4 regions of the Parviterribacter kavangonensis genome follow, and region 2 is predicted to be linked to each of the others. Evidence: riboswitches for the same ligand, from Rfam matches in the RefSeq annotation. Region 2 holds a riboswitch; each other region holds the start of a gene.
What was found. A riboswitch is a leader RNA that binds a small molecule or an ion and turns the genes downstream of it on or off. The one in region 2 is predicted to bind cyclic di-AMP.

Region 1 (7,230 bases), on a different contig from region 2:
AGGTCGTCGGCGATGGCGACCGGCACCGCGGCGGCGACGTCGAAGTCGTCGCCGGTCCGGCCGGCGGCCTCGAGCCCCGCCCGCATCGGGCCGAGCAGCACGTCCGGGTTGCGCGGATCGAGGAAGGCGGGAAGCCACCCGTCGGCGATCCGCGCGGTCTGCTCGATCGACTTCGGGCCGATCGCGCCGAGGTAGATCGGGATCCGCTCCTGCACCGGCTTGGCCAGCAGGCGCAGCGGCTTGCCGAGCCCCATGCCCGGCTGGCCCTCCGGCATCGGCACCTGCACCTTCTCGCCCGCGAGGATCCGCCGCACCACGTCGACGTACTCGCGGGTGCGGCGCAGCCCGTGGGTGAACGGCTCGCCGTACCAGCCCTCGGAGACCTGCGGCCCGGACAGGCCGAGGCCGAGCCTGAACCGCCCGCCGCTCAGCACGTCGAGCGTCGCCGCCGCCATCGCCGCGGCCGCCGGCTTGCGCGCGGGGATCTGCATGATCGCGGTGCCCAGCCCGACGCGCTCCGTCTTCCCGGCCAGCAGCCCGAGCACCGAGACGACGTCCTGGCCCCACGCCTCGGCGATCCACACCGAGTCGAACCCGAGATCGTCGGCGAGCACGGACAGCGAGACCTGCTCCTCGGGGGAGAACCACGGCCAGTAGGCGAGGAAGAGCCCGGCGCGCATCGCGGCCCGCGACCCTACCGGCGGCATGCAACCCATGCCGCCCGGGCAGGACCCGGGCCATGACCCTTCGAGGCAGGAGGACCGCGATGGCGCTCGCCGCGCTGGCTCTGGCGATCACTGCGCCCGCGTGCGGCGACGACGGGGACGACGACGGCGGCGGCGGGCAGAGCGACGCCCCCGTCAACACCGACACCCCCGCCCAGAACCAGGAGACGACGCCCGCCCCCGAGCAGTCGGAGCGCGGCGAAGAGGGCAAGTAGGAGGCGGGCTCAGTCCGCCTGCAGCGAGGGCAGCGGCTCGATGCCGTCCTCGTGCGGCGTGCCGCGGACCTCGCCGGAGAACCCGAGGGCGGTGAGCCGGCGGATCTCGCGCTCGCCCTCGATGCGCGCCGGGTGGTCCTCGGGGAGCCCGCGGATCAGCTTGGCGATCCGGTTGCGGATCTGCAGCGCGAAGTGCGGGGTCGACGCGCCCATGAGCTGACGGACGTCGTCGATGGTGACGTCGCGCTCGCGACGGACGGGATGCTCGGCTTCGCTCACGATGAGGGCGACGTGGAGTCGGTGTCTTCCGGGGAGATCTCGAGGAGGGCGTCGATGCGGGACTGGGTCACGATCGGCATCGCCGTCTCGTCCCCGATCACCCAGCCGCGATTGTAGACCCCGCGCACCGGATCCCGCCGGTAGCCCGGCTGGATGTCGAGCAGGTAGCTCTCGAGCGCGCGCGGCACCTTCGACGAGCCGTCGTGCAGCAGCAGCGGGCCGTACGTGCCGCTGGCCGACAGCGGCGACGCGGCGACCGCGTCCATCGGCCGCTTCGCGTCGACGAACACGAGCCCGTGCCCGGGGTCGATGACGCCCCAGCCGAACGCTCCGTCGAGGTAGCGCGCGAACGCGATCGAGTTGGCGGTGGCGTCGCCGCCCGTCCCGTCGATCCGCTTGACCGTTCCGAGCCGCCGCAACTGCTTCTCGACGCTCGCCGACACGATCTTCTCGTCGCCGAGCACGTAGATCTTCGGCTGCTGGTGGCGGCCGAGCGCCTGGCGCGTCGCGGGCGGGAGGCTGTCGCGCTCGGTGAAGAGGACCGGGTCGCCGGACTTCGCCGCGTAGCCCGCGGCGGGCACCGCGAGGTCGGGCCGGTCGGTACCGGTGACGACGACCGCGTCGCTCGTGCGCCCGCGCGCGGCCGAGAGGAATGCGTCGATCGCCGCCGCCTGCGCGATCCCGTTGCCGCCCTTCACGTCGCTGGACTTCAGGCCCTCCGGCTGCGCGACGTCGCCGATGCGGACGACCTGCGCGCCGCCCGCCGCGCGCGAGCCCGTCGGCGCGAGCGCGTCCAGAGCATCCTTCGTGGCGGCCGGGAGGTCGGTGCCGTCGGTGAGCAGCACCGGCGCGCCGATCGGCTGCGCCATCAGCGCCGCGGCCGCCACGCCGCCCTGCCAGTTGTCCCCGTCGACCAGGACGACCGCCTGCGGGCGGGTCTTCGACTCGGTGCCGGGGTACACGGCGCGCGCGACGGCGGCGGCCGTCGCGACCGGGTCCGCCGAGCCGACCCGCGTCGTGTTCTTCGTGGCGAACGCCGGGAAGCCGAGGTCCTGCGCGGCCTCCTTCTCCTCGCCCTTGACGCTCGCCTTCGGCGTGATCGGGTTGGCGTCGCCCGCGTCGTCGTCCTTCTTGCCGCAGCCGGCGAGGAGCGCGACGAGGGCGAGCAGGAGCAGTGGCCGGCGCACGCGGGACAACGTACTCGGCAGGCTTCCCACCCATCGTCGCTTCCGAACCGCCCCCGATCGAGATGCCGAGAGCCGTCGCGGCGCAGACGCGCGGTGGCGCGGTCCCGGCGCCCACCCTCTTCTACGACGCCCGCGAGGGCGACCGCGCGACGGCGGTCGAGGCGCTCACCGCCCGCGTCGCCGGCGACCGCATCGCGCTGCGCCCGCGCGTCGACCCCCTTCCCGACGTCGTCTACCGCCGCGTCGTCCGAGGCACCGACGGGCGGACGTGGACGCAGTTCTGGCTCCTCTACGCGGACAACCCGCAGGACCGCGGGATCCTGCGGACCGGGCGGCACGAGGGCGACTGGGAGCTCGTGCAGGTGGGCACCGGCCGCGGGCCCGCCGTGGCGACGTTCTCGCAGCACAAGTGGGCCGAGGCGTGCCCGTGGCGGGGCCGGATCTACGTGGCGAACGGCTCCCACGCCTCGTATCCGACCCCGGGCGAGCACGGCCGCCCGTGGCCAGATCCCGACGACGAGGCGCGCGGAGATGGACGCGTGGTCATGCCGTTGGTGCGCCAACTCGGGCCGTGGGTGCGCTGGCCGGGCAGATGGGGACGCGCCAAGGCGCGCTGGTGGAACCCGGCGGAAGCGTCGAGCCCGCGCGGCCCCGCCTTCCAGGACCGCGATCCCCCGACGGCATGGGCGGATCCGGCCGGGTTCCACGCGTCCGCACGCGCGTGCGGCAGCGGCGCGCCGCCTCTTCCCCTCGGCCTGCGGATGGGCGCCGCAACGCTGCTCGCGGCGCTTCTGGCGGCCGTCGCGCTCAAGGTGCACAGGCGCAAACCGATGTAACGGAGGACAACCGCGGCGCATGTTCTCGTGCAGATCGGGTACGGTGCCGCACCGATGCCGAATCCCTGGCAACAGGCCAGGGAGCGGGGGACCCACGTTGTTTGGGGCGAGTCGCGTCCAGAGTGACGCGAGGCGCAGGCTTTCTCAGCGCCAGCCCGTCAGCTAACCCCGCAGGCCGACGAGAGAGGTGTTGGTTTTGCGGGGTTCCCGCGTTGCTGCGTCCATCGTGAGCTGTGCCGTGCTGCTGGGGCTTGCCCCCGCCGCAGCGTCGGCTGCCAGCACCGGTGGCGCGACGTACAAGGATCCGGTCAAGGCGCAGCGCGCCACGTGGAACGGCGCGAAGGCGATCATCGGCAAGGACGGCCTCGCGGTCGCTCCCGCCGGCGCGCCGGCCGAGGTGCGCGAGGCGATCGCGTCGGCGAACCGCCTCATCGGCAAGCCCTACAAGTACGGTGGCGGCCACGCCAAGGTCGAGGACTTCGGCTACGACTGCTCCGGCACGGTCTCCTACGCGCTCATCGGCGCCGAGCTGCTGAAGTCGCCGCTCGACTCCGGCTCGTTCATGCGCTGGGGAGAGGCCGGCCCGGGCGAGTGGATCACCATCTACACGAACCCCGGTCACGCGTTCGTCGTCATCGCCGGGCTGCGGCTCGACACGAGCGCCGCGGGCGACCCGCGCGGCGGCAAGGGCCCCCGCTGGCGCCCGACGCTGCGCTCGACGCGCGGCTTCCGCGCGCGCCACCCCGAAGGCTTCTAGACCACCCGCAGGAACCCGCCGGAAGCCAGCGCCCGCGCGCTGGTACGGTGCCCGCATGCCCGGGATGAGCGGACGGTTCTCCACCATCGTCAAGGCGAAGGTCTCCAAGCTCCTCGATCGCGCCGAGGACCCGCAGGAGACCCTCGACTACTCGTACGAGAAGCAGCTCGAGCTGCTGCAGAACGTCAAGAAGGGCATCGCCGACGTGGTGACGTCCAAGAAGCGCCTGCAGATGCAGAGCGGCAAGCTCGAGCAGCAGGTCGTCAAGCTCGACACCCAGGCGCGCCAGGCGCTCGCCGCCGGGAACGAGGAGCTCGCGCGCGCGGCGCTCGAGCGCAAGCAGCTCGCGCAGACCGAGCTGCAGTCGCTCGACCAGCAGGTCGGCGAGCTCGAGGACCAGCAGCAACGGCTCGTCGAGAACGAGGCGAAGCTGCGCGCGAAGATCGAGGCCTTCCGCACCAAGAAGGAGGTCATCAAGGCGCAGTACTCCGCCGCCGAGGCCCAGGTGCAGATCTCCGAGGCCGCGACCGGCGTGGGCGAGCAGATGGCCGACGTGGGCCTCGCGATGCAGCGCGCGATGGACAAGACCGAGCAGATGCGCGCCCGCGCGTCGGCGGTCGAGGAGCTGGAGGCGGCCGGGACGTTCGAGGACCTCACCGCGCTCGGCTCGGGCGAGGACGACATCGACAAGCAGCTGCGCGAGCTCACGAGCGCCAGCGCGGTCGACGACGAGCTGTCGAAGATGCGCGCGGAGCTCGGCTCGGGCGAGAGCCCCAAGCCGGCCGGCGAGCTCGGCCAGGGGGGCAACCAGTGATCGTCCGCATTGCGACCGAGGACCAGTTCGAGCTGTCGGACGACGCGCTCGAGGAGATCAACGACCTCGACAACCGCGTCGTCGAGGCGGTCGAGGCGGGCGACGAGGCCCGGTACCGCGAGCTGTTCGATCAGCTGCTCGAGCTCGTCCGCTCGCGCGGCACGAAGCTCGCCGACGACGACCTCCGCGAGTCCGACGTCATCCTGCCGCCGCAGGACACCGACCTCGAAGAGGCCAAGCGGGACTTCAGCGGCGACGGCGTGATCCCGGACTCACTGCTGCCGGGCAGCGCGTAGCCACCGCGTCTCCCACTCGCTGACCTCGTACGCCCGGCCGGGCACGTTGCCGACCGCGAGCACGGTCGTGCCCGGCTCGAGCGCGTGCGCCACGCGCTGCGACGGGGGCGTCACGAGGACGAGCGCGCCCTGCGGCGCGTCGAACGTCTCGCCGTCGACCGTGAACCGCGCGGCCCCGCGCACGACGACGTAGAGCTCCTCGAACTCGTCCTCGTCGTGCGGCTCGACGACCAGGTCGCCGGCCGCGTCGGCGACGTACGCGTTCGTGCCGAACGAGCGCACGCCGAGGTGGTCCCGCACGGGGTGCCACCACAGCTGCCCGTCGACGACGCGGTGGCGTTCGATCTCGTCGATCCGCGCGACGCGATGGCTCATCGCAGCTGCGCGGCGCGGATGCGCAGGAGGTCGAGCAGCTTGGCGCTCGGCGTGAACGGGTCCGCGATGCCGCGGCCCGTGCGCAGCTCGAGCGCGGCGACGGGCGCGCCCTCGACCTCGGCGACGAGCGCGTCGCCGGCGAACGGACGCGCGCTGTCGAGGGCGGCGAGGTCGGCCAGCCGGCCACGGTCCTCGGGGCCTGCGGGCCGGATCGTCATGGCGTTCCACTGCGAGGGGGTGAGCACGATGGCCTCCGATCGATTCGTAACTACCTACATGGTATGACCGGTTACGTAACCAGTCAAGCGCTTTTGGTAGTGTGGTTCGTGATGGCTTGCCATCAGAGAACGTTGGAGGACGGTGGAACGTGAGCAGCCAGGCGGCGCCCGGACGGCTCGAGGTGGTCCGCGAGTTCGTCAACTCGGTGGACTTGGAGAAGCCGGAGGGCGATGAGCTGGGGACGCCGGAGGCGCTCGCCGCGTGGGCCGCGGAGAAGGGCCTCGGAGGCGCGGACGCCGCGGAGCTTCGCGTCACCGCGGCGGAGCTGAAGCGGGCGGTCGCGCTGCGCGAGGCGCTGCGCGAGCTGCTGCTCGGCCACCACGGCGGCGACTACGCGGTCGATCCCGAGGCGGCGCGCGTCGTCGACGCGACGGCGCGGCGGGCGGCGCTGGCGGTGCGCTTCGACGCGCACGGCGTCGCGGCCCTCGCGCCCGCGGCGGCCGGCGTCGACGCCGTGCTCGGCGAGCTGCTCGCGATCGTCGCCGCGGCGCAGGCCGACGGGACGTGGGACCGGCTGAAGGCGTGCCCGTGGGAGACGTGCAAGTGGGCGTTCTACGACCACTCCAAGAACCGCTCGGGCGTGTGGTGCAACATGGCCGTCTGCGGCAACCGCGCGAAGGCGCGCGCGCACCGCGAGCGCCAGCGTGCCGCCAGGAAGCGCTCGAGCGCCCGGCGCTAGCCGAGCTGCTCGCGCGCCCAGCGCCAGGCGGCGTCCTTGCTCGCGAACGCGCCGGTCGCGTGCCAGTGCCACGTCCGCGCCGCGGCGAGGACGAGCGACTCGCCCGGCTCGTGGCGCGCCGCCCACGCGAGGCCCTCGGCGAGCGCCTCGCGCACGAGCGGGGCGGGCACGGGGCCGATGAGCTGCCGCACCGACGGGCCGGTCAGGGTGATCGCGTGCTCGCGGGCCTGCGCGAGATCGAGCACGAACCAGTGCCAGGACTCGAGCCGCGGGTCGGTCTCGGCGACCTGCTCGCTCGCCCCGCTGTTGAGGTTGATCTCCCAGCGCTGCTCACGCTCCGGCGCCGCCACCTGCGCCCGCGTGTAGACGACGAGCTCGAGCTTGCGCGCCGGGCACGGGAGGCTGCGATGCGAGCAGCGGTCGATGACGATCGACCGCCGCTCGTCGTCGAGGTGGTCGTCGACGACCACGAGGACGTCGACGTCGCTCGCGCCATCCACGTAGGCGTCGAACGCGACGCTGCCGATGACCGCGGCGCTGACCAGCCGGTCGCCGAGCACCCCACGCAGCCGGGGAACCAGCTCCTCGAGGTAGGCCCGGACGTCCTCCGGCATGTCTCTAGAGGGGCACGCCCCAGAGGGGGAACCAGCGCTCGAGCTCCGGCTCCATGGGCAGCTCGCCGCCGAGCATCGCCTTGAGCTGCAGCTCGCGCTCGGTGTTGCGCTGCTGCGTCCCCGGCGCGGGGACGAACGGGTACCACGACCCGCGCTTGACGTTGTAGATGAAGT
Region 2 (7,230 bases):
TTCGTCGTCGAGGAGGCGCGCGCGCTGGGCGTCGAGCTCGTCGCGCTCGACGACGCGCTCGAGACCGCCGAGGCCGTGCCCGAGCCCGACGGGGGGCTGCCGGCGACGACGTGGGGCCGCGGGCGCGACCTGTCGACGTGGAGCGGCCCGCCCGTCGCCGAGCTGGCGTTCGCCGCCCGCGACGCCGAGCTGCGCGCGCTCGCCGCGGGGCCGGCGCTGACCGACGACGCCGCCCGTGCACTCCTCGCGCTGCAGGCCAGCGACTGGGCGTTCGTCGTCTCCGAGGACCTCGCCGAGCCGTACGGCCGCGAGCGCGCCGCCGGCCACCTCGCCGAGTTCGAGCGAGCGCTCGCGGGCGACGACGACGCCGCCGTCGCGCGCGGCATCGCGCCCCGGGCCACCGCCGCACCGCTGCTCGCCTCCTAGCCTGAGCGCGCTCGTGGTCTTCACCTCGATCGAGTTCCTCTGGCTGTTCATGCCCGTCACGCTGGTCGCCTACCTGGCGCTCGGACCGGGCCTGCGCAACGCGGTCGTCGCCTCGTTGTCGCTCGTCTTCTACGTGTGGGGCGCCGACGCGATGGTGCTCCTCTTCCTCGGGAGCATCACGTTCAACTACGGCGCCGGGCGGCTCATCCACCGCTTCCGCGAGCGCGGCGACGAGCGCGCCGTGCGGCGGGTCATGTGGGCCGCGGTCGCGGCGAACCTGGCGCTGCTCTTCTTCTGGAAGTACGCGGCGTTCGCGGTCGGCCAGGCCGGCTTCGACGCGCCGGACATCGCGCTGCCGATCGGGATCTCGTTCTTCACGTTCCACGGGATCTCGTACATCGTCGACATCACTCGCGGCGACGCCCGGCCCCTGCGCCACATCGCCGACTACGCGCAGTACATGGCGTTCTTCCCGCAGCTCATCGCGGGGCCGATCGTCCGCTTCCGCGAGATCGACGACCAGCTGCTCGCGCCGCCGCCGCGCTCGCAGCGCGTCGACGACGTCGCCGAGGGGTTCCCGCGCTTCGCGCACGGCCTCGCGAAGAAGGTGCTCATCGCCGACCCGGCCGGCGCGGTCGCCGACAGCGCGTTCGCGGTCAGCGGCGGCGACATGTCGAGCGCGACCGCCTGGCTCGGCGTGTTCGCCTACACGGTGCAGATCTACTTCGACTTCTCGGGCTACAGCGACATGGCGATCGGCATGGCTCGCTTCTTCGGGTTCCGCTTCCCGGAGAACTTCAACCGGCCCTACTCGTCGCTGTCGCTCACCGACTTCTGGCGGCGCTGGCACATGACGCTCTCGCGCTGGTTCCGCGACTACGTCTACATCCCGCTCGGCGGCTCGCGCGGGACGCAGAGCGAGACGGTCCGCAACCTGATGGGCGTCTTCCTCCTCACCGGCGCGTGGCACGGCGCGAGCTGGACGTTCGTGCTGTGGGGCGTCTACCACGGGCTGCTGCTCGTGGGCGAGCGGCTCACCGGCATCCGCACGTGGGCCGACGACCGGCAGGTCGTCCTCCGCCGCGCCGTGACGTTCGTGCTCGTGATGTTCGGCTGGGCGCTGTTCCGCGCCGGCTCGCTCGGGCAGGCGGCCGACGTGTGGAAGGCGATGGTCGTCCCGGCCGGCGGTGGCCTCGACCCGGCGGTGCGCGACGCGCTCAACACCGAGACCGTGCTCGCGCTCGGCGTCGGCGCGGCGAGCGTCCTGCTCCCGCGCACGTTCGTCGGCGGCCGGCTGCTGCAGGGCCCGTGGACCGGACGCGCGCTCGTCGCCCGCGTCGCCGTCCTCGCGCTGCTGCCCTGGGCGGCGATCACCGTGGCCGCCGGCTCGTTCAGCCCCTTCCTCTACTTCCAGTTCTGAGACCTTGACCGTCCGCCGCTTCATCGCCGTCGCCGCGCTCGTCTTCTTCACGCTGCCGATCGGCCTGCGCGTGGCCGGCGTGACGGCGCGCCCGTTCGAGAACCGCCCGATGGCCCCTCGGCCGGAGCTGAGCGCGGGCTGGGACGTCTTCGACCAGACGACGCGCTTCTTCGTCGACCGGATGCCGCTGCGCGAGCAGGCGGTCCGCGCGCACAGCTGGACGTCGCGCGAGGTGCTCGGCACGTCGCCGACGTGGCGGCAGGACCTGCTGGCCGGCGAGGGCTCGGGCACCGCCGCGCTGCCGCAAGAGGCGAGGGAGGCGGCCGGCGAGGGCGCGCGTCCGAAGGACACGCGCCAGGACGAGCAACAGGCCGGCGCGCCCGGTGCGGGTGCCGGTCCCGTCCTCGAGGGCCCCGACGGGTGGCTGTTCCTGACGGCCGACCTCCAGCGCGCGTGCTCGCCGCAGCTGCCCTGGAGCCAGGTCGCCGCGAACCTCCAGTCGGTCACCGCCACGATCGCCGCACTCGGCAAGGACGTGGTGCTGATGGTCCCGCCGGACAAGACGACCGCCTACGCCGAGCTGGTCGAGGGTCCGTCGGACCTCATCGGCTGCGCGACCCGCAACCGGCGCGAGCTGTGGGCGCTGCTCGAGCAGGCCGACAACCCGACGCTGCTGCCGCTGCGCACGACGATCGCGGCGGCGCGTCGGGCGACACCCGAGCCGCTGTACAAGCGCAAGGACGCGCACTGGAACACCGTCGGTGCGTCGTACGCACTCGAGCCGCTCCTCGGCCGCTTGAGCTCGCGGGTGCGGGTCCGGCCGAATGAGCTCGTGGCCGCGCCCGATGAGCGCTACCAGGGCGACCTGACGATCCTTCGCGGCGCGCCGGAGGACGACACCACGCCTGCCCGGGTCGTCAAGCGCGCGCCGGGCGCGCCGGTCCTGCGCGGCCGGACGCTCTTCATCGGCGACTCGTTCGGCAACTACCAGCTCGAGCAGCTGCGGGCGTACGCGCCCGACCTCCAGGTGCTCCCGTGGCCGTCGACCGACCCGGCAGCGCTGGCCGCCGCCGTGCGGGACGCCCGGCGCGTGATCATCGAGGTGGTCGAGCGCGAGCTGACGATGGTCACGCCGGACGGCGGCCCGCTCGTGGCGATGGCCGCCGCCCTGCGCTAGCTACGCGGCCTCGCGCAGCGCCCGGCCCTCGGGCAGGCGCTGGAGGCGCTCGAGCGCGGCGTTCTCCAGGAGCCGTGCGCGGTTGGCGGTGATGCCGAGCTGCTTGCCGATCGCCGGCAGGGTGTGCGCCTGCTCGCCGAAGAGGCCGTACCGGAGGGTGAGCACGCGCTGCTCGATCACCGAGAGCTGGTCGAGCGCCTCGCGGACGGCGTCCTCGCGCAGCGTGTCCTCGGCGACGACCTCCGGCCGGACGGCGTCGGCGTCGGCCAGCAGGTGGCCGAGCTCCGTGTCCTCCTCGCCGCCGACCGGCGCGTTGAGCGACACCGGCGTGCGCGACGCGCGGCGCAGATCCTCGACCATCTCCGTGTCGAAGTCGAGCAGCTCCGCGATCTCCTCGGTGGTCGCGTCGCGGCCGAGGCGCAGGCCGAGGTCGCGCTCGGCGCGCATGATCTTGTTGACCTGGTCGACGACGTGGACCGGGAGGCGGACGGTCCGGCCCTTGTCGGCGATCGCGCGGGCGATCGACTGCCGGATCCACCACGTCGCGTAGGTCGAGAACTTGAAGCCCTTGCGCCAGTCGAACTTCTCCACGGCGCGGACGAGCCCCAGCGTTCCCTCCTGGATCAGGTCCAGGAACGACAGGGCGCCCTCGCCTTCCCGCTCGCGGCGGTACCGCTTGGCGACGTGCACCACGAGGCGCAGGTTCGCCTCGATCATGTGCTGCTTGGCGGCGAGGTCGCCACGCTCGATCCGCTTCGCCAGCTCGATCTCCTGAGCGGCGTTCAGCAGCGGCACCTTCCCGATCGCCTCGAGGAACGCCTGGAGGCCGTCGGCAGAGGGGTCAGGGAGGGGGTTCGGGCTCATCGTGCCTCGGAACTTTCGTCGCCGTCCCTTAGCCGAACCCAAACGGAAGGCAAAGGTTGTGTTAGGGCTTCGCGTACCCCACGTGCAGGCGCACCGGCGTTCCGCCGAGCGAGTCCTCTACACTCCGCCGCTCGAACAACGCCGAGTTCCGGGCTGTCGCATGCCCGGAAGCGGGGGACCCAACCGAGCGAGCGCGCCGTACCGGCGCACGCTCACGGGGCGAATCGCCAAGTGCTCTTGGCGTAGCGCACGTCCAGCGCGAGCCCGTCAGCTCACCTCGTAGGCGCCGCGACGACATGAAGGAGCAGTTCGACGTGCCCATCAACGAGGAGCCTCTGCACGCCATATCGGCGCCGCGCGACCTCGCCGACGAGACCCACGTGCGCCGCTCGCTGCGCGCGGCGGTCGAGCGCCGTGCCCGGCGCCGCCGCCGCGAGCGCGCCGGCCGCGGCGGGCGGCGCGCCATCGTGACCGCGACGGCGATGCTGGCGATCGGCGCCGGCGGGGCGTTCGCCCAGTCGACGGGCGAGAGCTCGTCCGGGACCAGCACGACGGCGCAGGTCCAGCAGGCGCTCGGCATCCCGGCCGACGGCATCGCCGGCCCGCAGACCCGTCGTGCGATCAAGCGCTTCCAGCGCCGCAACGGCCTGACGGTCGACGGCATCGTGGGGCCGCAGACGCTCGCCGCGCTCGGCCTGTCGGCCGCGAAGGCGACGAGCAGCAGCGCGCCGAGCGACCTGCTCGCGCGCATCGCCCAATGCGAGTCGGGCGGCGACCCGACCGCGATCTCGCCGGACGGTCAGTACCGCGGCAAGTACCAGTTCAGCCGTTCGACCTGGCAGTCGCTCGGCGGCACCGGCGATCCCGCCGCTGCGCCCGAGGCCGAGCAGGACCGCCTCGCCGCGCAGCTGCTCGAGACGCAGGGGCGCAGCGCTTGGCCCGTGTGCGCTTCTTCGTAGCGGCGGAGCGCTTCTTCGGCGTCACCGCCGCAGGCCTCGCCGGGCAGCCGGCGCGCATGTCGGGACACACCCACGGCGCGCCGGCGGCGCGGGGGTCGCGCAGCGAGAACGCCGACCGGTAGTAGAACGACACCGCGTCCCGGATCGGGATGCCCTTGATCAGGTAGGGCACGTTCCCCGCGTACGGGTCGGCCGGGTTCGCCTTCGCCGGGTCGTAGGTGCCGGCCCCGATCGACGTCTTGTCGACGCTGTCGTCGAACGACGCGGCGACGAGCCGCTCGAAGCCGCTCTCGTCGCCGCGCAGCTTCCAGTCGAGCCACGCCTTCGTGAAGTACGAGGCCATCCGCTCGCCGAGCTGGTTGGACTGGAAGACGAGCGGGATGTACGTGTACGCGAGGTGCGTCGCGTTGCGCAGCGTGACGAGCTGCGCGTCGAGGCCCGCGTCGCGGATCTGCTGGTAGCCGGCCGCCTTCTCGTCGGGGTCCGGCGCCTCGGGCATCGGCTGCGTGTTGAACAGGTAGTCGTTCGTGAGTCCGAGCGCCGGGACGTTGATGAGCTTGCTCGTCCGGTGCTCCTCGGGGATCGTCACGCCGTCGCAGCTCTCGATGGCGCGCAGCCCGTCCCAGGCGACGATCGTCTTGACGCGGTCGTCGCACTGGCCGACGACGCTGACGGCGGACGCGCCGAGCGAGTGGCCGGCATGGCCACGCGGTCGCGGTCGAGCGCATCCGACCACGGGTTCTTGCCGGAGACGAAGAAGCTCAGCGAGTCCTCGGCGCCCTGGAAGAAGTTGTAGTCCTGCTGGTACGGGACGCCCGAGCACTCGCCGGGGCAGTCGTCGCCGAACAGCGACGAGTCGCCCTGGCCCTGGACGTCGTAGGTGAGCACCAGGTAGCCGGCCGACGCGAGGTCCTGCGCGGCCCAGTAGTAGAGCTCCTCGTAGCCCTGCACCGAGCCGTCGGTGATGACGACGCCGGGGTAGCCGGCCTTCGGGCGCTTGACGCTGGCCGGCGGCGCCCACACGTGGCCCGACAGCGTCGAGCCGTTGAGCGCCTTGAGCTCCACGGAGCTGACGCGGCCGTAGCCGGCGGTCTCCCAGCGGCGCACCGTGCGGAACGGATCGGCGGACTTGGCGCCGGGGACGCGCGTCGTGACGCCGCCGTGCGGGTCGGTCGGATCGCTCAGCTCGTCCGCGGTCTGCTCGGCGTAGAGCTCCGCGCCCTGCGTCTGGTTGCCGAACCCGAACGCCGGGCTGGCGAGCTGGTCGCGCGGGCGCAGCGACGCGCAGCGCTGGTTCTCGAGGTCGCGCTGCATCCACTCGGCCGACCCCGGCTCGGGGTTGCCGGCCGGGGCGTAGCAGCTCATGTCGACGCCGATGACCGGGTTCTGCGCCGCCGCGGACCCGGCGACGGCGGCGGAGGCGCCCGCGGCGAGCGCGCAGGCGAGGACGAGGCTCCGAAGCGTGTGCACGTCGTCTGAGACGCACCGCGCGGTGGGAACTTGCGTCTACGGGCGCTGCGGCAGGCGCAGGCGGATCGGGCCGCGCGCGGTGCGCGGGTCGACGACCTCGCCGCGCTGGGTGACCTCGAGGCGTCCCTCGTCGGCCATCGCGAACGCCGTCTCGCGCACGGGCTGCATGAGCGGGCGCCAGTCCTGCGGGGCGAGCGCGCGCGCCGCCTCGGATGGGCAGATCGTCTTGCCGGCGTCGCGCAGCTCGAGCAGCGCGGCGATCGCCGCCTCGATGCGCTGGTCTACGCCCACTTCATCCGGCGGGGACGGTCGCGCTTGCGGACGACCTTCGCGGGGACGCCGACGGCGACGGAGTTCGGCGGGATGTCCTTCGTGACGACGGTGTAGGTGCCGAGGATGCTGTTGTCGCCGACCTTGCAGCCGCGCAGCACGCAAGCGCCGTAGCCCATCCAGACGTTGTTCCCGACCTTGACGTCGCGCTTGTAGATGCCCTGGAAGCGGATGGGGCGCTCGACCTCGACGACGCCGTGGTCGAAGTCGATGAGCATCACGCGGTCGGCGACGATGCACTCGCGGCCGATCGAGACGTGCTGGAACGAGGAGATCGTGCACTCCTGGCCGAGCACGGACTTCGCGCCGATGCGGACCTCGCCCTCGTGCGCGCGGACCTTCGTGCCGTTCCCGAGCCACGACCAGCGACCGAGGTGCACCATGGCGTTCTTGCCGATCTCGAACTTCACGCCGGGGCAGACGAACGCGATGCCGTCGACCTTCAGCCGGCCGCGCCAGCGCAGCTTCAGCCAGGCGAGCCGTACGAGCAGGTACGCGTAGCCCGGCGTGAGCATCTTGTTGCGCCGCGCGAAGCGCAGGAACGTCAGCGGGCCGCCGTGCAGCGGGGGCGGGTCCCCGCGGAC
Region 3 (7,230 bases), on a different contig from region 2:
CTCGGTGGATTAGCACGGCGCGCGGGAGCGGGAAACGCAAGATCACCCGTGCCGAAGAGACCTCCTCGTGCGGCTCTCTAAATCGGGGTGCTCGCACTCCCGAGCGCTCGGCGAGGTCACTCACCGGGCGCTTCTCCGCAGGGCTAGCCACGTCAATCAGCGTCCACGGGACTTCCTGACGGTCTCGCCGCCGGAGAACTCCCCGGCGCCCTTCCGAACGAAGGGGGTAGGCGGCGGGCCGCTACGGTCCCGCGGGTGCCCGCGCCGACTGCACCCTGGGACGAGACGGTCCGCCCGTTCTACGACCGCGCACTCGCGGCGCTGCCGTCCGGCGTGCAGTGGTGGGACGCTCACACGCACATCGGCCACAACGACCCGGACGGGCTCGAGGCCGACCCGCCGGACATCCTCGCGAGCCTCGACCGCGGCGGCCATCACGGGGCGCTCGTGTTCCCGCTGCACGAGCCCGACGGCTACGGCGAGGCGAACGACATCGTCTTCAAGGCGGTCGCCGAGTCGGACGGCAGGCTGCGCGCGCTCGGGCGCGTGAACCCGAACCTCCCCGGCGCCGTCGACGAGGCGCGGCGCTGCCTGGAGAACGGCGCGGAGGGCTTCAAGCTCCACCCGCGCTCGGACCACTTCGGCCTGCCGCACCCCATCGTCGAAGAGGTCGTGAAGCTGGCGCACGAGGCCCGCGCGACCGTGCTCTTCCACGCCGGCCGCGGCATCCCGCGGCTGGGGGAGACGATCATCGAGCTGGCCCGCACGTACCCGGGGGCGCGGTTCATCCTCGCCCACGCCGGCATCAGCGACATCGGCTGGATCGGGCCGCCGGCGGCCGAGCTCGACAACGTCCTCTTCGACACCTCGTGGTGGCAGGCGGGCGACCTGCTGCAGCTGTACGCGACGGTCCCGCCCGGCCGCATCGTCTACGCGAGCGACGCGCCGTACGGCAGCGCGCTCTTCGCCGGCTACGCGTTCCTGCGCTGTGCGACCGCGCTCGGCCTCGAGGGCGACGCGCTCGCCGGCATCGCCGGCGGGACGCTCGAGCTCATCCTCGAGGGCGAGCCGGCGCCGGACCTCGGGCCTGCTCCGGGCATCGCGAAGCTCGGCGGCCGCGACCTCGGGTGGGAGCGGACCGCGAGCTACCTCTGCACCGCGTGCCACATGGCGTTCCGCGGCGGCGACCCGACCGAGCCGCTGTCGCTCGCGGCGCTCGCGTGCGAACGGTTGGATGGGAACGACGTCGCGCGCGCCATCCTCGAGCTGATCGACGGGACGTTCGACGTCATCGCGAGCGGCCCGCCACGCCTGTCCCAGGCGACGTATGGCGCGCTCGTCGGGCAGCTCCTTGCCGCAACTGCGGCGCACGGTGTGTGACGTACCGCACATGCAGTTCAATGGACCGACGTACAGTCCGAACGTAAGTTCGTAACGAAGCCGAACCGGCACGACCTGATCGTGCCGGGCGGGGGACCCACTGCCGGCGTGTTCGAAGAGAGCGCGACGGCCGGGGCGAATCGCCGGGTGCTCCCGGCGTAGCGGCCGCTCAAGACGGTCGCGAGCCCGACAGCTCACCTCGTAGGCAGCCAAAGACAGACGTGTCGCACCCGCCCGTCCGGAGGTGCGACGCAGGAGGTACGCACGACCGTGAGGCCGCAACTGACGCGCGCCCGCGCCGCCCTGGGCGCCGGCACGCTTGGAACGTTCATCGCCCTTGGCGCCACCGCCGCCGCCGGCCAGGAGCCCGCGCCCGCGCAGACGGCGCCGACCGCTGCTGCCGCCGCCGCACCGCGCGCGAACAGCACCTTCCAGATCACCCGTCATCGCCTGAACGTCCGCACCGGCCGCAGCGCCGTCGTCGCCGGCGTCCTGCGCCCCGGCGCCGCCGGCCGCATCGTGACGCTGCAGCGCCGTGGTCATCGACGCTGGGTCACCATCGACCGTGCGCGAACGTCGCGCTCGGGCCGGTTCGTGCTGCGCCGTGCGTTCCGCACCGCGTCGACCGCGCCCGTCCGCGTCCGCTTCGGCGGCGACGCCCGCACGCAGCCGGCCAAGCGCCGCATCGGTCGCCTGAGCGTCTTCCGTCCCGCGCTCGCGTCCTGGTACGGCCCGGGCCTCTACGGCAACAAGCTCGCCTGCGGCGGCACGCTCAGCTCCGGCACGATCGGCGTCGCGCACAAGAACCTCCCGTGCGGCACGAAGCTCGTGCTGCGCAAGGGCTCGCGCACCGTCCAGGCCCGCGTGATCGACCGCGGCCCGTACGTCGGCGCGCGCGAGTTCGACCTCACCCAGGCGACCAAGAACCGCCTCGGGTTCGGCTCGACCGGGACCGTCTGGGTCAGCCACTAGCCGTCCTCGGCCCGAACTACTGTTCGGGCCGTGTCCGCCGAGCGCCGCGTCGTCGCCCACTGCGACATCGACGCCTTCTACGCGTCGGTCGAGCTGCTGCGGCGGCCGGAGCTCGCGGGCAAGCCGCTCGTCGTCGCGGGCACCGGCCCGCGGTCGGTCGTGACGACCGCGTCCTACGAGGCGCGGAAGTTCGGGATCGACTCGGCCATGCCCGCCGCCCGGGCGCGCTCGCTGTGCCCGCAGGCGGTGTTCCTGCCGCCGGACTTCACGGCGTACCGCGCCAAGAGCAAGGAGGTCTGGGACCTCGTCCGCTCGCGCGTCGACCGCATCCAGCAGGTCGGCATCGACGAGGCCTACCTCGACGTCACCGGGTTCGAGAAGCCGATGCGCGTGCTGCGCGAGCTCGTCGCCGACCTCCACGAGACGACCGGCATGACGATGTCGGTCGGCGTCGGGCCGTCGCGGCTCGTCGCGAAGACCGTCAGCTCGACGTTCAAGCCGCGCGCGTTCGCCGCCCTCTCGCGCGAGCAGGCGTGCGAGCGCTTCGCCGGCGCCTCGACGCGGATCCTGCAGGGCGTCGGCCCGAAGACCGCGGAGCGCCTCGCCGAGGCCGGGTTCCACACGATCGGCGACCTGCAGCGCGCGGGGGAGGATCCGCTCGTCGCCCGCTTCGGGCAGCGGATGGGCCGCTACCTGTCGAGCCGCGCGTGGTTCCACGACGACTCGCCCGTGCAGGCGGTCGGCGCCGCGAAGTCGCGGTCGAACGAGACGACGTTCCCCGAGGACGTCGCCGACCACGGCGAGCTCGAGGCGACGCTGCGCCGGCTCGCCGAGGAGCTCTGCGCCGGCCTGCGCAGGAAGGAGGTCGCCGGCCGGAACATCGCGATCAAGGTCCGCCTCGACGACTGGACCACGGTGACACGCGCGCGCACGATCGAGGACCGCACGAACGACCCCGAGGTCGTCATCCCCGTCGTGCTCGATCTCTTCCGCGCGTACGCGCCCGCGCGACCCGTGCGGCTGCTCGGCGTCCGGCTCGCCGCGTTCGAGGACCGCCCGGCGGCCGACGAGCCCGTGGAGGAGAACGGGGCGTCGCCGCAGCTGCGCCTGCCCGTCGGCGTCTAACGTCCTGCGGATGCCGACCGCGAACGTCAACGGCCACGACCTGCACTGGGTCGAGCGCGGCGAGGGCGAGCCCCTGCTGCTGATCATGGGGATGAGCGGCACGCACCTGTCGTGGGGCGACCCGTTCCTGGACCTCCTCGCAAGCGACTTCCGCGTCATCGCCTACGACCACCGCGGCGTCGGGCGCAGCGGCCGCGCGGACGCGGGCTACTCGATCGCCGACCTGGCCGACGACGCCGCCGGTCTCATCGGGGAGCTCGCCCTCGAGAGCGTGCATGTGCTGGGCATCTCGATGGGCGGGATGGTCGCCCAGCACCTCGCGCTGCGCCATCTCGGCCGGGTCCGCACGCTGGCGCTCGGCTGCACCTACAGCGGCGGCGAGGGCAGCGCGCTCACCGGGCCCGCGGTGCTCGAGAAGCTGCAGGCCGGCTGGTCGGGCGGCGATCGCGAGAAGGCGCTGCGCGCCGGCTGGGAGGTCAACGTCTCGGCGGCGTTCGCCGGGGACGAGGACCAGTTCTCGGCGTTCCGGCAGCGCGCGATGGACCTCCCGGTTCCGCTGCCCGTGATCTTCGCCCAGATGCAGGCGATCGGCGGCCACGACGTGCTCGCGCGGCTCGAGGAGATCAGGGCGCCCACGCTCGTGGTCCACGGCACCGAGGACCAGATGCTCCCGGTCGCCAACGCGCACCTCATCGCTTCGCGGATCCCGAACGCCCGCCTCGAGGTGCTCGACGGCGTCGGTCACATGTTCTGGATCGAGCGGCCCGAGCGCAGCGCCGACCTGCTGCGCGAGCACGCCCTCACACGAACCGGCGCCTAGTACAGAGCGGCGGCGAGCCGGCGGCGCGCGTCGCGGGCGAGCGGGTGCTCGACCCCGAGCTCGTCGAGCACGGCCACGACCGCCTGGCGGATGTCGTCCTTCGCGCCGTCGGTCGACGGCAGCGCCCCGATCAGCAGGTCGATCGCGCGCTCGTGCTCGCCGGCGTCGAGCGCCGCCCACGCATCCTTCAGGTCCGGTTCGCCGCGGTCCTCGAGGCGGATGCGCGCGGCGATGCCCTGCGCCTGGAAGTCGCCCGGCAGGTTCGCGACGACCCGCAGCGCCTCCTCGCGCTCGCCGCGCCCGAGCAGGATGCGTGCGAGCGGGACCGCCGCGTCGGCACGGGTGGGCTCCAGCTCGAGCGCCCGGCGCAGCGACGCCTCGTCGCCCGCCGCGGCCAGCAGCTCCGCCTCCGAAGGCACGAGCCCGTCGAAGAACCGCTCGACGGCCTGCGGCGGCAGCGCGCCGACGAACTCGTCGACGACCTCGCCGTCCCGGAACGCCTTGACGGCGGGGATCCCCTGGATCCGGAACTCCGCCGCCGTCCGCTGGTTCGCGTCGGTGTCGAGCTTGGCGAGCACGACCTTGCCCTCGCGGGCGGTCGCGGCACGTTCGATCAGCGGCCCCAGCTGCCGGCACGGGCCGCACCACTCGGCCCAGAAGTCCACGACGACGGGGAGCTCCTTCGAGCGGTCCAGGACCTCCGCACGGAACGTGGCGTCGGTGACGTCGATGACCGTCATGAGACGGATGGTAGGAAGGCCGCGCGGTACGTCAGGCGACGGCCAGGCCGCGCCCGGTGTCCGCGTGCGCGGTCAACGGCACGATCCGCTCGATGAGCCCGTCGACGACCGTGAAGCGCCACGACGCGGGCGAGTCCGACAGCGAGTTGTCGTCGAAGATCCGGATGCGCCCGTGGACCAGCACGTCGTTGCCGTCGGCGACGATCCGGTGCGCCTGGACCTCGGTGCGCCGCGATCCCGGACGCGACTCGGCGCGCAGGAACGCGCGCACGCCCTCGACGCCCTTGATGACGTTCCCGCTCCCGGGCGGCAGGGCGGTGACCCCCGGTGCCATGAGCGCGACGAGCTGCCGGTCATCGCCGGCGGCGCGGGCCTCGAAGAGCAGGCGGACGACGTCCGCTGGCGGCATGGCGGCCATGGATCGACACTCCCACGTCGGAGTGGGCCGGGTCAATGGCTAGGTTGGCCGGCATGCACGACTTGGCGGTTGAGGACACGGGCGGCGACGGCCTCCCGGTCGTCCTGCTCCACGGGCTGACCGCCACGCGGCGCTACGTGGTCATGGGCTCGAAGGCGCTCGAGCGCAGCGGTCACCGCGTCATCGCCTACGACGCGCGCGGCCACGGCGAGTCCGCGCCGGCGCCCTCGTCCGACGCCTACGAGTACGCCGACCTCGCCTCCGATCTGCTCGACGTGCTGGACGACCGCGGCATCGACCGCGCGGTGCTGGCCGGTGCGTCGATGGGCGCGCACACGCTGCTGCGCGTCGCGATCGAGCACCCCGACCGTGCGGCCGGCCTCGTCGTGATCACGCCCGCGTACGACCCCGTCGATCACGGCGGCGAGGCCAGCCTCGCGCGCTGGGACGCGCTGGCCGAGGGGCTGCGCACCGGCGGCGTCGACGGGTTCGTCGAGGCCTACGGCGAACCCGGCGTGCCGGACGAGTGGCGCGAGACCGTCCTGCGCGTCGTCCGCCAGCGGCTCGAGCGCCACGAGCATCCCGAGGCGGTCGCAGACGCGCTGCAGGTCGTGCCCCGGTCGCGCCCGTTCGACGACCTCCACGCGCTGGAGCAGATCGAAGCGCCCACGGTCGTCGTCGCCGACCGCGACGAGGCCGATCCGGGCCACCCGCTGAGCGTGGGGGAGGACTACGCGCGCGTCATCCCGGGCGCGCGCCTCGTCGTCGAGGAGGAGGGCAAGTCGCCGATCGCCTGGCAGGGCGGCCAGCTCTCGAAGGTGATCGCCGAGGTCGCCGAGCAGGCGCGGTTCTAGGCGGCGTCCGCGTCGCCATCGCCGTCGCGCGGCGCGTGCGCGACGAAGACCGCGACGTCGGCGTGGTGCAGCACGTGGCCGCTCACGCTGCCGATCAGGGCGCCGACCCGCCCGACGCCGCGCGCGCCGAGCATGACCGCGTCGTACTTGCCGCAGTTCGCCAGCGCGACGATCTCCGGCCCGGCCTTGCCGCGGCGGAAGATCGTCGTGACCGGCAGCTCCTCCGGAATGCGGTCGATCGCGCGCCGCAGCGTCGCGTCCGCCTCGGCGTCGGCGTCCGCCTGCAGGCGCACGACGTCGATCGCGGCGCCGGGCCAGCGGCTGACGTCGGAGACGTCGGGCGCGACCGACACCAGCGCGATCGACGCGTTGTCGCGGCGCGCCGCGGTGACGGCCATGGCGAGCGCGAGGTCGGCGTTGGCCGAACCGTCGATGGCGACCAGCAGCCGGCGGTAGTGGAGCTCGTCGAGTCGCTCGGTCATGCGGCGACGTGCTCCGTCGTCTCGCGGTGGAACCGTCGCTCGGTCTCCTCGCGGGTCAGCTCGATGCCGCTCTTCTGGCCGAGCGGCTTCTCGTGCATGAACCACAGCGCGGCGAAGGCGACGAGCCCGAGCGGCGCGGCGGCGAGGAACATCTCGGCGATGCCGGTGCCGTACGCGTGCTCCACCACGTGGACCGTGCCGTCGGGAAGCGTCGACAGATCGGGGACCTGACCGGAGCCGCCGATCTCCGCACGCGCATGGTGGGCGAGCAGCGCACCGAGGACGCTGACGCCGATGGCGCCGCCGAGCGTCCGGAAGAACGCGATGAGCGCACTGCCGGCGCCGATGTCGCGCTGGGCGACGGAGTTCTGCACGACGAGGACGAGGTTCTGCATGACCATGCCGACGCCGGCGCCGACGAGCAGCATGAACGCGCCGA
Region 4 (7,230 bases), on a different contig from region 2:
TACGCGCCGGGCGAGCAGCCGAAGCCCGCGCGATCGTTCATCGGGCGCTTCGAGCACCGGATGCACGCGCGCGAGCGGACCGTCGACGAGACGCACGGCTTCTGGCGGCGGATCGGCGAGCGGGTCGCCGCGCGACCGCGGCTGATCGGCGGCGCCGGCGTGCTGCTGCTGGTCATCCTTGCGCTCGGGCTGCTCAACTTCTCGACCGGCCTGACCCAGTCGAACTCGTTCCGCGACAGCGTCGAGTCGATCGAGGGCCAGGACCTGATCGCGGAGGCGTTCCCCGCCGGCCAGGCGTCGCCCACGGACATCGTCGTGCCCCCGGACGAGAGGGACCGGATCGGCGCCGTCGTCACGGCGGCGCAGGGCGTCGACGGCGTCAGCGCGGTGCCGGAACGGCCGGTCGCGTCCGGGCCCGAGGGGGTGCAGCTGGCGGCGTTCCTGCGGATGGACCCGTACTCGACCGAGGCCTTCGACGTGATGCCGAAGCTCCGCCGGGCGGTGCGCGCGGCGGCGCCGGGCGCGCTCGTCGGCGGGCCGACCGCGGTCGAGTACGACCTTCGTCAGGCGGCGGCGGACGACACGCGGCTCATCCCGCCGATCACGCTCGCGATCGTCCTGCTCATCCTCGTCGTGCTGCTGCGGGCCGTCGTCGCGCCGGTGCTGCTCGTCATCACCGTCGTCCTCTCGTTCCTCGCGGCGCTCGGCGTCGGCGCGATCGTGTTCGACGTGATCTTCGGCTTCCCCGGGAGCGACCCGTCGCTGCCGCTCTTCGCCTTCATCTTCCTCGTGGCGCTGGGGGTCGACTACAACATCTTCCTGATGGCGCGCGTGCGCGAGGAGACGCTGCGCCACGGCACGCGCAACGGCATGCTGCGCGGCCTCGCCGTCACCGGCGGCGTCATCACGTCGGCGGGCATCGTGCTGGCGGGCACGTTCGCGGTGCTCGCGGTCTTGCCGCTCACCTTCCTGACCGAGATCGGGTTCGTGATCGCGTTCGGCGTGCTGCTCGACACGTTCATCGTGCGGTCGATCCTCGTGCCGGCGCTGGTCTTCGACCTCGGGCCGCGGATCTGGTGGCCGTCGCGGCTGGCGCGCGAGGACGGCGGCGAGGTCAGAGCACCGGCAGGTAGCGCCGAAGCTCCCACGGGGTGACCTGCACCCGGTAGTCCTCCCACTCCTGCCGCTTGAGCTCGATGAAGCGGTTGAACATGTGCTCGCCGAGCGTGCGGAGCACGAGCTCGGACTCCGCCGCGACCTCGATCGCCTCGCCGAGCGTCTCGGGCAGCTGCTCGATGCCGACCCGGCGCCGGTCGTCCGGGGCGAGGTGGTAGAGGTTCTTCTCCATCGGCTCGGGCAGCTCGTAGCCCTTCTCGATCCCCTCGAGGCCGGCCTGCAGCAGCGCCGCGAACGTCAGGTACGGGTTGCACGCCGGGTCGGGGCAGCGCAGCTCCATGTGGGCGGCGCGCGGCGGGACGCGGACGAGCGCGGAGCGGTTGCGGCGGCTCCACGCGACGTAGACCGGCGCCTCGAACCCGGGCACGAGCCGCTTGTACGAGTTGACCCACTGCGCGAAGACGGCGCTGAGCTCGCGCGCGTGGCGCAGCTGTCCGGCGATGAAGCCGCGGCCGACGGCGGAGAGGCCGTAGGGGTCGTCCTCCGCGACGAACGCGTCCTTGCCGTCCTTCGTGAGGCTGAGGTGCGTATGCATGCCGCTGCCGTTCTCGCCCTCGAGCGGCTTGGGCATGAACGTCGCGTGCCAGCCCTCGGCGATCGCGTACTCCTTGACGGTGATGCGGGCCGTCATGACGTTGTCGGCCATCTGCAGCGCGCCCTCGGACGACAGCGCGATCTCGTGCTGGCTCGGGCCGCCCTCGTGGTGGGAGCTGCCGACGTGGATGCCGAGCTGCTCGAGCGCGAGGACCGTCTCGCGCCGGACGTCGGTGCCGGCGTCGAGCGTCGTGAGGTCGAAGTAGCCGCCCTCGTCGAGGGGCTCCGCGGTCTGGCGGTCGCGGAAGAGGAAGTACTCCGGCTCGACGCCGACGTTGAACCCGTCGAAGCCGAGCGCGTGCATCCGCTCGAGCGCGCGCCTGAGCACGTGACGCGGGTCGCCCTCGTACGGCGTGCCCTCCGGCGTGAGGACGTCGCAGAACACGCGCGCGACGCCCTGCTCCTCGGGACGCCACGGGAGGATCGCGAACGTCTCGGGGTCGGGCATCGCGATCATGTCCGACTCCTCGACCGGGTTGAAGCCGGTGATGGAGGAGCCGTCGAACGGGACGCCGTCGCGCATCGCGCGCTCGATCTGGTCGCGGCCGACGCTGAACGACTTGAGCTGGCCGAGGATGTCCGTGAACCACAGGCGGACGAAGCGGATGTCGCGCTCGTGGACGAGCGAGAGCACGTGGGCGGCGCTCGGCATGGCGCGAGAGAGTAGTGGGCGGCGGCGCCTCGCCGCGAGCGGGCTAGTGCTGCGCGGCGTCGACGGTGACGACGAGCGCGGGCGCCTGCTGGGCGGCCGCGGCCGTGTCGATCGTCGCGGCGTTGGCCTTCGGCGTGCCGATCGCGGCGATGGCGATGAGCAGCAAGCCGAGCAGGAACGCGTAGAGCGCGATCCGGTCCGGGCGGCCGGCGAGCCGGTCGGCGGGCGAGCGCGAGGGACGCCGGCGGCCGGCGCCGGCGGGCACGCCGCTGGCGCGGGCGGCGGGGACCGCGGGGACGCCCGCGAGGCCGTCGGCCTGGCCGCGGATCTCGATCGTCTTGCGCGTGCCGGGCGGGGGCGGCTCGGACACCGTCCAGTCGTCGAGGTCCCACCCGCTGGCGCGGTCGTCGTCGGTCAGCCAGGCGCGCTGGTCGTCGAGCGGCTTGGCCTGCGACGTCTCCTCATCGAGATTGAGCCACGACTCCGTCGCCGGCGCATGGTCCGCGCCGAGATCGATCCACTCGAAGCGGCCCGGCTCCTCCGTCTTCGCCGGAGGGTCGAGCAGCGAGGCGAGCCCGGCGTCGAAGTCGAAGTCCACCTTCGGGCGGCGGCCCGTCTCGGCCACCAGCTCGCGCGTCTCCATCATCTCGCGAGCCTCCGCGAGCGGCGCCGTGGCACGGCGGAAGCGGCCGGTCGGCGCGTGCTGCTTGGCGCCGTCGGCGACTGTCCCGCTCTCCTGCGGGCGAAGGTGCTGCACGTCCTCCCACCAGGGGCGGTCCGTGGTCTCGCTCATGCCGGTGTCGTCTTCCTCGTTCCTCGTGCTTACGGGGTTAGCTGACGGGCTCGCGCCGGAAGAGCAGCGCTACTCCTTGCCCGGAAGGCAAGACGATTCGCCCCAACAGTTGGGTCCCCCGCTCCAGTCGGTACGTCCGCATCCTCACGAACGCCCCGGATGGACTCAGCGGTCTGACGCGGCGGGATCGTAGCAGGGGCCGAAGTTCCTGCAAACGCACCGGAGTTATGAAGTCCTGCAACCCCGCATGTTGCGCGGTTTCGTCACCGCGCCCGGGTGTTCGGGACGTCTAGCCGCGGCCCGCGGTGGCCGCCACGAAGTCGGCGACCTTCTCCGCGTCGTTGCCCGTGAAGAGCAGCGCGGGCATCTGGCCGCGACCCTGCGCGCGGCCGTTCTTGATGGCGTCGAGGATCAGCGCCTTCGGCGGGCGGAGCGCGTCGAGGTTCGGCCCGACCCGGCCCGTCGCGTGCGCTGCCTTGAGCGTGTGGCACTGCTGGCAGGACTGCGAGAAGAGCTTGCGCCCCGCCTCCTGGCCGGCGTTGAGCTTCACCGGGCCGGCCTCCGCCTGGTCCGCGCCGTCGATGCCGACGGCAAGCGGGATCGCGACGGCGAAGAGCAGCACCGACAGGCCCGTGAGGACGTACACGGCTCGGCGGCTGCCGCGGCCGGGCTCGCTCGAGGACGTGCGGCCGCGCCCGGCGCGCATGGCGGCGAGCACCACGGCAAGACCGAGCAGAACGAAGGCAAGGACGAAGATCGCGGTGGCCATCGGAGCGGGAACTTACCCAGTCGGGCCGACGCAAGTCGCGCGGGTCGGCCGGATCATCGCTTCCTCCCCTGGGTGAACGACAAGACCGGCGGGGCGACGGCGCGGAAGTCCCCTCCGCCCCCTGCGGCGGCGACCTTCGGCAGCTCCTCCTCGCGCTCGCCGCCGACGATCGCGAGCTCCGTGACCTCGGCGGCGATCCGGTCCGGCGCCTCGAGCGCGGTGAGGCGGTCGACGACGACGTTGATCGCGCCGCCCGCCGAGGCGAACTTCTCGACGCGGCCCACGGCCATCACGAGCGGCTCGGACCGGACGGCGAGGCGGTCGCGCTCGTAGACGTTCGGCGGCACGACGAGGTTCACCGTGCCGAGCTCGTCCTCGAGGAGGATGAACGCGACGCCCTTCGCGGTCCCCGGCCGCTGGCGCGCGACGACGAGCCCGCCGATCCGCACCTGCTTGCGGTGCGGCAGGGACTCGAGGTCGCGGCTCGACACCGCGCCGCGGCCGGACAGCGCCTCGCGCATGAGGCCGACGGGATGGACGTCGACGCTGATCCCGGTCGTCGCGTAGTCGGCGATCATCTCGTCCCACGCCCCGAGCCGCTTGAGCTTCGGCGGCGCCGGGAGGTCGAGCCCGAGCGACAGCTGCACCGCCGACCCGTCCCGCTCGAGCTTGCGGCCGGGCGCGGCGATCCCGAGCCGCCACAGCGCCGTCCGCCGGTCCCCCGCCAGCCCGTCGCACGCCCCCGACCACGCGAGCGTGTCCAGCGCCGACCGCCCCGCGCCCGCGCGCGACGCCAGGTCCTCCAGCGACCGGAACGGCCCGCCCTCCTCGCGCGCCCTGACGAGCTCCGCGACCTCGTCCGCCCGCACCCCGAGGACGTAGGCGAGGCCGACGCGGACGCTCTCCTCCTCGATCGTGCAGCCGACCGCGCTGCACGCGATGTCGGGCGGCCGGACCTCGATCCCACGCCGCTGCGCCTCGTGGATGAGCGCGTCGGAGGGGTAGAAGCCCATCGGCTGCTCATCCAGCAGGGCGCAGAGGAACTCGAGCGGATGGTGGACCCGCAGCCAGGCCGACTGGTAGGCGAGCAACCCGAACGCGGCGCCGTGCGCCTTGGGGAAGCCGAAGCCGGAGAAGCCGACGACCATGCTCCAGACGCGCTCGGCCAGCTCGGGCGTCACGTCGTCGTGCCGCGCCTGCGCGCCCGCGACGAAGGCGTCGTGGTGGGCCATGATCGCCGCCTCGGACCGCTTGCGGCTCATCGCCCGGCGCAGCCCCTCGGCCTCGCCGGGCGAGAACCCGGCGAACGCCATCGCGACCTCGATGACCTGGTCCTGGAAGATGATCGCGCCGAGCGTCTCCTTCAGCACGGGCTCGAGCGACGGGTGCTCGTAGGGCACCTCGAACGACGGGTCCTCGCGCAGCCGCTGGCGGCGCTCGATGTACGGGTTGACCGCGCCGCCCTGGATCGGGCCGGGCCGGACGATCGCGACCTGGATCGTGATCTCCTCGAGCGTCTCCGGCCGCGTCCGGCGCAGCGAGGCCATCTGCGCACGGCTCTCGATCTGGAAGACGCCGGTGGTGTCGGCCTCCTGGATCGACGCGAACGTCCCGGCGTCGTCGTACGGGATCTGCGACAGATCGATGATCTCGCCGGTGCGCTTCGCGATGAGGTCGACGCAGCGCTCGACCGCCGAGAGCATCCCCAACCCGAGGAAGTCGATCTTCAGGAACCCCGCGTCCGAGCACGAGTCCTTGTCCCAGTGGACCATCTGCCGCCCGGTCATCGAGGCCGGCACGACGGGGCAGCAGTCGACGAGCGGGCGGGTCGCGACGATCATCCCGCCGGAGTGCTGCGAGAGGTGGCGCGGCAGACCGTGCGCCTCCTCGGCCAGGCGCGCGAGCCACCCCCACCGTCCCTCGCCGCGCCCCTCGCCGAGCGCGACCTCGATGTCCTTCTCCACGTCGTTCGCCCACGCCTCCGAGCCGCGCGCGACCCGCTCGATCTCGCCGGGCGGCAGGCCGAGCGCCTTGCCGATCTCCCGGATCGCGCCGCGCGCCTTGTACGTCGGGAAGGCGGCGACGAGCGCCGCGCGGTCGCGGCCGTAGCGGTCGTGCACGCGCGGCAGCAGCACCTCGCGCACGTCGCGCGGGAAGTCGAGGTCGATGTCCGGCAGCGACACGATCTCCTCGTTGAGGAAGCGGCCGAGCAGCAGGTCGTTCTTCACCGGATCGACGTGCGAGAGGCCGGTGAGGTAGCAGACGATCGACGAGACGCTGGACCCGCGGCCGCGGCCGGGCGGGAGCACCTGGCGCGCCGCGCTCGGCCCCCGGACCTCGCAGGCAACCTCCCGCGCGAGCTCGAGCAGCTCGTGATGGAGGTTGAAGAACCCGGAGAGGCCGAGGTGGGCGATCAGCCGCAGCTCCGTCTCCAGGCGCCGCTGCGCCTCGGCCCGGTGGCGGCTGCCGTGCGGGTAGCGGCCGTCGAAGCGCGCGTCGCAGATCTCGGCGAGCGTCCGGTCGGCGCGGTCGTCCTCCGCGCCGGGGTAGCGGTAGCCGAGGTCGCTCGTCAGGTCGAACGTGAGCGTCTCGGCGAGCCGCACCGTCTCCGCCAGCGCGTCCGGGTGGTCGGCGAAGCGGGCGGCCATCGCCTCCGGCGAGGCGAGCACGTGGGCGTGGTTGCCGCGGCGCAGCGGCTCGGACGCGTCGAGCGTCGTGTGCTCGCGGATCGCGACGAACGCGTCCTGCACGAGCGCGCGGGCGCGCGTGTGCGCGTGGATGTTGCCGGTCGCCACGCACGGCACCCCGAGCCGGGCGGCGAGCGAGGCGAGTCCGCGGTTGAGCGCGCGGTCGTGGCGCTGGTAGGGGCGCTGCAGCTCCACCCGGAAGGCGTCGCGGCCGAACGCGGCGAGCAGGCGGCGCATCGTCGGCTCGTCCCGGATGCCCTGCCGCGCGCAGCCGCTGAGGCAGACGAGCCCGGCGGCGTGCTGCTCGAGGTCGTCGAGCGTCACGCGCGGCGCGTCGACGACCGGCCCTCCCGCGGGCGCGCGCGTGTGCGCGTGCGCCTTCGTGAGCAGGCGGCACAGGTTCGCCCACCCGGTCGCGTCGCGGACGAGCAGCGTCACATGCCGCGACGGCGGCGCCTCCCCGCGCAGGTCCGCCGTGGCCGAGCGCCCGGCCGGCCGCACCCACGGCGCGTCGATCACGTCGACCTCCGCGCCCTGGATCGCGCGCAGCCCGAGCGCC

Region 1: it holds a riboswitch for cyclic di-AMP, as region 2 does, so the genes downstream of both, AC1UE4_RS10850 (DEAD/DEAH box helicase family protein) here and AC1UE4_RS18795 (transglycosylase family protein) in region 2, are expected to answer to the same signal.
Region 3: it holds a riboswitch for cyclic di-AMP, as region 2 does, so the genes downstream of both, AC1UE4_RS04625 (septal ring lytic transglycosylase RlpA family protein) here and AC1UE4_RS18795 (transglycosylase family protein) in region 2, are expected to answer to the same signal.
Region 4: it holds a riboswitch for cyclic di-AMP, as region 2 does, so the genes downstream of both, AC1UE4_RS01115 (hypothetical protein) here and AC1UE4_RS18795 (transglycosylase family protein) in region 2, are expected to answer to the same signal.

Annotation. Positions count from the first base shown of each region.
Region 1 covers NZ_JBXPJA010000001.1:2,109,110-2,116,339, reverse strand. The annotation lists gene AC1UE4_RS10875 (LLM class flavin-dependent oxidoreductase) at 1-680, opposite strand, end outside; gene AC1UE4_RS10870 (hypothetical protein) at 767-940, shown strand; gene AC1UE4_RS10865 (hypothetical protein) at 950-1,219, opposite strand; gene AC1UE4_RS10860 (cell wall-binding repeat-containing protein) at 1,216-2,406, opposite strand; gene AC1UE4_RS10855 (hypothetical protein) at 2,469-3,242, shown strand; cyclic di-AMP (ydaO/yuaA leader) riboswitch at 3,288-3,434, shown strand; gene AC1UE4_RS10850 (DEAD/DEAH box helicase family protein) at 3,469-3,999, shown strand; gene AC1UE4_RS10845 (PspA/IM30 family protein) at 4,055-4,813, shown strand; gene pspAA (PspA-associated protein PspAA) at 4,810-5,109, shown strand; gene AC1UE4_RS10835 (AraC family ligand binding domain-containing protein) at 5,086-5,484, opposite strand; gene AC1UE4_RS10830 (GNAT family N-acetyltransferase) at 5,481-5,729, opposite strand; gene AC1UE4_RS10825 (CGNR zinc finger domain-containing protein) at 5,852-6,442, shown strand; gene AC1UE4_RS10820 (aminoglycoside adenylyltransferase domain-containing protein) at 6,439-7,056, opposite strand; gene pspAB (PspA-associated protein PspAB) at 7,061-7,230, opposite strand, start outside.
Region 2 covers NZ_JBXPJA010000002.1:614,471-621,700, forward strand. The annotation lists gene AC1UE4_RS18775 (1,4-alpha-glucan branching protein domain-containing protein) at 1-426, shown strand, start outside; gene AC1UE4_RS18780 (MBOAT family O-acyltransferase) at 440-1,846, shown strand; gene AC1UE4_RS18785 (alginate O-acetyltransferase AlgX-related protein) at 1,851-3,023, shown strand; gene AC1UE4_RS18790 (sigma-70 family RNA polymerase sigma factor) at 3,024-3,887, opposite strand; cyclic di-AMP (ydaO/yuaA leader) riboswitch at 4,017-4,188, shown strand; gene AC1UE4_RS18795 (transglycosylase family protein) at 4,184-4,846, shown strand; gene AC1UE4_RS18800 (alpha/beta hydrolase family protein) at 5,432-6,316, opposite strand; gene AC1UE4_RS18805 (DUF3253 domain-containing protein) at 6,353-6,607, opposite strand; gene AC1UE4_RS18810 (acyltransferase) at 6,598-7,230, opposite strand, start outside.
Region 3 covers NZ_JBXPJA010000001.1:913,384-920,613, forward strand. The annotation lists gene AC1UE4_RS04620 (amidohydrolase family protein) at 256-1,380, shown strand; cyclic di-AMP (ydaO/yuaA leader) riboswitch at 1,429-1,604, shown strand; gene AC1UE4_RS04625 (septal ring lytic transglycosylase RlpA family protein) at 1,651-2,352, shown strand; gene dinB (DNA polymerase IV) at 2,383-3,477, shown strand; gene AC1UE4_RS04635 (alpha/beta fold hydrolase) at 3,488-4,297, shown strand; gene AC1UE4_RS04640 (thioredoxin family protein) at 4,294-5,037, opposite strand; gene AC1UE4_RS04645 (nuclear transport factor 2 family protein) at 5,069-5,446, opposite strand; gene AC1UE4_RS04650 (alpha/beta fold hydrolase) at 5,509-6,309, shown strand; gene AC1UE4_RS04655 (universal stress protein) at 6,306-6,791, opposite strand; gene AC1UE4_RS04660 (MDR family MFS transporter) at 6,788-7,230, opposite strand, start outside.
Region 4 covers NZ_JBXPJA010000001.1:231,891-239,120, reverse strand. The annotation lists gene AC1UE4_RS01125 (MMPL family transporter) at 1-1,155, shown strand, start outside; gene AC1UE4_RS01120 (glutamine synthetase family protein) at 1,115-2,422, opposite strand; gene AC1UE4_RS01115 (hypothetical protein) at 2,466-3,215, opposite strand; cyclic di-AMP (ydaO/yuaA leader) riboswitch at 3,226-3,366, opposite strand; gene AC1UE4_RS01110 (c-type cytochrome) at 3,505-3,984, opposite strand; gene AC1UE4_RS01105 (DNA polymerase III subunit alpha) at 4,038-7,230, opposite strand, start outside.